2 regions of the Virgibacillus siamensis genome follow, and region 2 is predicted to be linked to the other one. Evidence: a T-box and tRNA genes for the amino acid it is inferred to sense, from the RefSeq annotation. Region 2 holds a T-box; the other holds one or more tRNA genes.

Region 1 (2,494 bases), 590 kb from region 2:
TGGTTCCCTGGAAGTTTTGAAGGAATTAAATATCACGATTGAAAAAGGAAAAGTCCTGTCGATTATCGGTCCATCCGGTTCAGGAAAAACAACGTTATTGCGTTGCCTGAATGCATTAGAACTACCTGACCAGGGGACATATACATTTCATGATGGATTCAAACTGGATTTCTCCAAAAAAATGACAAAAAAGGATGTTCTAAAGCTGCGCCGAAAGTCAGGCATGGTATTCCAGTCATATAATCTTTTCCCGCACAAAACTGCACTGGGAAATGTGACGGAAGGCCCTGTTATTGTACAGAGGCGTAATAAGGGAAAAGAGCGGGAGCGCGCACTTGAGCTTTTGACAAAGGTTGGTCTGAAAGATAAAGCAGATCTTTATCCACACCAGCTTTCCGGCGGGCAGCAGCAGCGAGTCGGCATAGCGCGAGCATTGGCCATTGAACCGGAACTGATGTTGTTTGATGAACCAACATCGGCGCTTGACCCCGAATTAATTGGTGATGTCTTATCTGTCATGAAGGATTTGGCGAAAGAAAATTGGACAATGGCGGTTGTCACGCATGAATTGCAATTTGCCGAACAGGTATCGGATGAAGTGATTTTCATGGATGGCGGCTACATTGTCGAGCAGGGCCCGCCTAGTGAAGTTCTAAGGGCTCCAAAAGAGGAACGTACCAAGCAATTCCTGCAGCGGATATTGAATCCGTCACAATAAGTAAAAAACACCTTTTCCTGGTAATGTGGGAAAGGTGTTTTATTTGTTATTAAACGTGTGACATCGCATTATTATTGCATTCCAAAAAAAGTGCAATTCCCGTAATCAGGAATTGCACTTTATGATGGAGCATATCGGGCTCGAACCGATGACCTCTTCGCTGCCAGCGAAGCGCTCTCCCAACTGAGCTAATGCCCCGTTGACTCCGATATTTATTATATGACTTCTTATAAAAATTTTCAAGTAGTATTTTTATAAAATAGAGTCTCAGCAGAAAAATAAAGTCCTTCTTAAATCAGCTTTTATGAAGGGTTAAAACTTTTGCATTTACAAGTTGCTGCAAAAATATTTAAAAAAAGGTTGACCTGATGACAAAAACGGTATATGATTGTTCGCAATATAATTTTTTGAAATCGATGAGGAGAACGAGGGGCAATTTTTATATTCACAGAGATTCGGGGGTGCTGGGATCCCGAAAGTATATGCTGCTCCAACACCATCTCTGAGTGCCGGGCCGAACGGGATTTCCCAGTAGGTCAGGCCGGGTGATTGCTCACCTGTTATCAAAACCGGACTGCATGCAGTCACATGAGGTAGCATTTTCAATAGTGCTATAAAATTGGGTGGAACCACGGAAGGAAGACTCTTTTCGTCCCGATAATTTTGGTTAATACCGGAATTATGGGGGCGTGAAGAGTCTTTTTATATTTTATAAATGAGGTGAAAACATGGAAAAAGGAATTTCTGTCGGTCTTATGGGGTTTGGAACAGTTGGTATGGGAGTTTTCCGGTTAATTGAAAATCACCGGGAAAAATTGCAGCACCAACTTGGCTGTGATATTACCGTAAAGCGCATTTTAGTCGTGGATCCGGATAAGCATCGCGATATCCAAGTCAATTCGAAACTGCTCACTGTTCATGTTGAGGATATATTGGAGGATCCGGAAATTGATATTGTGATTGAAGTAATGGGTGGTATCGAGCAGACACGGGACTATTTGAAAAAAGCGTTCCAACATAAAAAGCACGTTGTGACCGCTAATAAAGATTTAATGGCCTTGCATGGGACAGAGCTTGAAAATGCCGCTTCCCGCAATCAATGCGATTTGTTGTATGAGGCAAGTGTTGCAGGCGGGATTCCGATTATCCGTACGGTTAAAGATGGTCTTATCGCTGATGAAATCCAAAAAATCACAGGGATTGTGAATGGAACAACGAATTACATTTTAACAAAGATGGATGATGAGGGTCTTGCATATGAAGATGCATTGCAGAAAGCGCAAGAGCTTGGTTTTGCTGAAGCAGATCCATCCGGTGACGTGGATGGACTTGATGCTGCCAGAAAAATGGCTATTCTTGCCAGACTTGCCTTTTCGGTTCCTGTAGACTTAGCTGATGTGGAAGTGCGGGGGATCCGGAATTTTCCGGTGGATGATCTGAAGTTTGGCAGAAGACTTGGTCTGACGATGAAACTTGTTGGTGTAACCCAAGTTCGCGACCATCAGGTTGAAGTCGGTGTGGAACCAGTATTTTTACCGGAAAAACACCCTCTCGCAGCGATAAAAAATGAAAATAATGCGGTTTTTGTAAACAGTGCCGCTGTTGGGGAGACAATGTATTACGGACCTGGTGCGGGAAGCCTGCCGACTGCTGCAGCTGTTATGTCGGACGTCGCAGCTGTAGTAAAGAATATGATAACTGGAATTCAGGGCAAAAGTTATTTGGAACCAAGTTATGAAAAGAAAATCCTTGCGTCTCATCAGCGGTTCGGAAGTT
Region 2 (2,494 bases):
ACCCTTTGGTGCTTTTTGAACATCTTTCACATACCCAGAGAAGTTATCGGAATATATCCATCCCTGATCAGCAATCTGACCACCGCTTTCAGCATAAAAAGGCGTTTCTTTCAGCAGCACGAGCACAGTTTCACCAGCAACAGCCGATTCTGCATGTTTATTTCCCGAAACAATTGCTGCAATCGTGGTCATTGTTTCACTATAATCATAGCCGACAAATGTACTGTCTGAATCCAGTTCGCTTAAAACTCCATCCTGAATCTGCATGGAGTCTGTTTTCTGGCGCGCTTTACGGGCACGGTCACGCTGCAAACTCATTTCCTTTTGAAAGCCTTGCTCATCAATGGTGAATCCCTCTTCTGCTACATATTCTTCTGTTAGTTCTTTCGGGAATCCGTACGTATCATAAAGACGGAAGACTTCATACCCCGGAAACACATTACTTCCCTTTTGTTTTTCTTTTTCAATAATGGCTGTCAATATTTCCAAACCGTCATGCAATGTTTCATGGAAGCGTTCTTCTTCAAGCTTCACCACATTTTCTATATAGTCCTGCTGTTTAGCAACCTCCGGATAAAAATCCTTCATTATGGTCCCCACAACGGGAACAAGCTGATACATAAATGGTTGGTTTATTCCAATCTGTTTAGCAAACCGGACTGCACGGCGCAATAGCCTCCTTAATACATAGCCCCTTCCTTCGTTTGACGGTACTGCATTGTCACCAATCGCAAACGTAACGGTCCGGATATGATCGGCAATCACTTTAAATGCCGTATCTGTTTCTTCACTTTGACCGTAAGTTGCTCCGGATAGTTCCTCAGTCTTCCGAATCAGCGGCATAAACAGATCAGTTTCAAAGTTTGTTGGTGTATCCTGAATGACACAGACCATTCGTTCAAGTCCCATTCCTGTATCAATATTTTTCTTCGGAAGTGGTGTATACGTATCATCAGGATTGTGATTAAACTGCGAAAATACCAAATTCCAAATTTCAAGATAACGTTCATTTTCTCCGCCTGGATATAGCTCTGGATCATTGGGATCGGATCCGTATTTTTCACCCCGGTCAAAGAAAATTTCTGTATTTGGACCACTTGGACCTTCACCAATATCCCAGAAATTCTCCTCCAGACGGATAATTCGTTCTTTCGGGATTTTTATCTCGTGAAGCCAAAGATCATAAGCCTCATCATCTTCCGGGTGAACAGTTACGGATAAACGTTCAGCATCGAATCCAATCCATTTATCGCTTGTCAAAAACTCCCACGCCCATTCGATTGCTTCCTTTTTAAAGTAATCGCCAATCGAAAAATTACCAAGCATTTCAAAAAAAGTATGATGCCGGGCAGTATATCCGACATTCTCGATATCATTCGTCCGAATTGACTTTTGTGCATTAACGATCCTGGGATTATCGGGAATAACCCTTCCATCAAAGTATTTTTTTAATGTGGCAACACCACTGTTTATCCAAAGCAGTGTCGGATCTTCTTTTGGAACAAGTGATGCGCTCGGTTCAACCCCATGACCTTTTTCCTTAAAAAAACCCAAAAACATTTGCCTTACCTGTGCCGATGTTAATTGTTTCATAATGCATCCTCCATATCCATAATCTATTTTTGACAATACATTTACATAAAAAAATCTCCTCCTCTGCATTATCGCAGGGACGAGATTCATCGCGGTACCACCCTAATTATGAACAAAACATGTTCATCACTTTACCATGTTAACGGTTTGAAACCGGCGGGTATTAACCGCACTCCGACTTAGCTTTCCATGACCCTCTATTTAAGACTCCTTGCAGCCAAATGGAAGTCTTTCTCTTTGAAATGGTATCATGTACTCCATGTCATCAACGTCTTCAGTATAGTATCAGTTATGCGATATTATAAAAAATTAATGAACAATTGTCAATGAATCCGACCGGCATCATTCCAATGTTCGAAAATCACTTTTAAAACGGTAAGGACTGGCACAGCAATAATCATTCCGACAACCCCGAACATTTCACCACCGACAAGTAGAACAAAAATAATAGCAGCCGGGTGAATTTGAATACTTTTCCCCATCACATAGGGTGTCAGTAAATTCCCTTCCATTACCTGGATTGCTGCAATACCCGCGATGACAATCAGCAATAAATCAGGGGCCGTTGCTGCAGTAATAGCTACAACCGGTAATGCACCAATGATGGGGCCGAAATAAGGAATGATATTTGTAATTCCAATCACAATAGCAAGCAATAATGCATAGTTAATATGCAAAAAATACAGAAGAGCAAATGATACCAGGGAAACTATTAGACAAACCAGGAGTTGACCGCGGAAATAACCGCCGAGACGATCATCCAACTCTCCGGCAAGCTGCCTGACATCATCCCTGTACTTTCCCGGGACCCACTTTTTCAGAAAGTCCTTCATTTTTGTATAATCTTTCAGAAAGTAAAAAACCAGGACAGGAATTACCGTCAGCAGGATAATCATATCAA

The links. The T-box of region 2 lies ahead of alaS (alanine--tRNA ligase). A T-box ahead of a tRNA ligase gene usually reads a tRNA of that ligase, here a tRNA-Ala.
Region 1: it encodes a tRNA-Ala, which carries the amino acid that the T-box ahead of alaS (alanine--tRNA ligase) is inferred to sense. The anticodon was not compared.

What each region holds. Positions count from the first base shown of each region.
Region 1 covers NZ_FUIH01000007.1:2,166,367-2,168,860, reverse strand. Annotated here, with positions in the region: gene B1K71_RS14635 (amino acid ABC transporter ATP-binding protein) at 1-718, shown strand, start outside; tRNA gene B1K71_RS14630 (tRNA-Ala) at 844-916, opposite strand; gene B1K71_RS14625 (homoserine dehydrogenase) at 1,447-2,494, shown strand, end outside.
Region 2 covers NZ_FUIH01000007.1:1,580,740-1,583,233, forward strand. Annotated here, with positions in the region: gene alaS (alanine--tRNA ligase) at 1-1,593, opposite strand, end outside; T-box leader at 1,666-1,871, opposite strand; gene B1K71_RS11805 (AI-2E family transporter) at 1,917-2,494, opposite strand, start outside.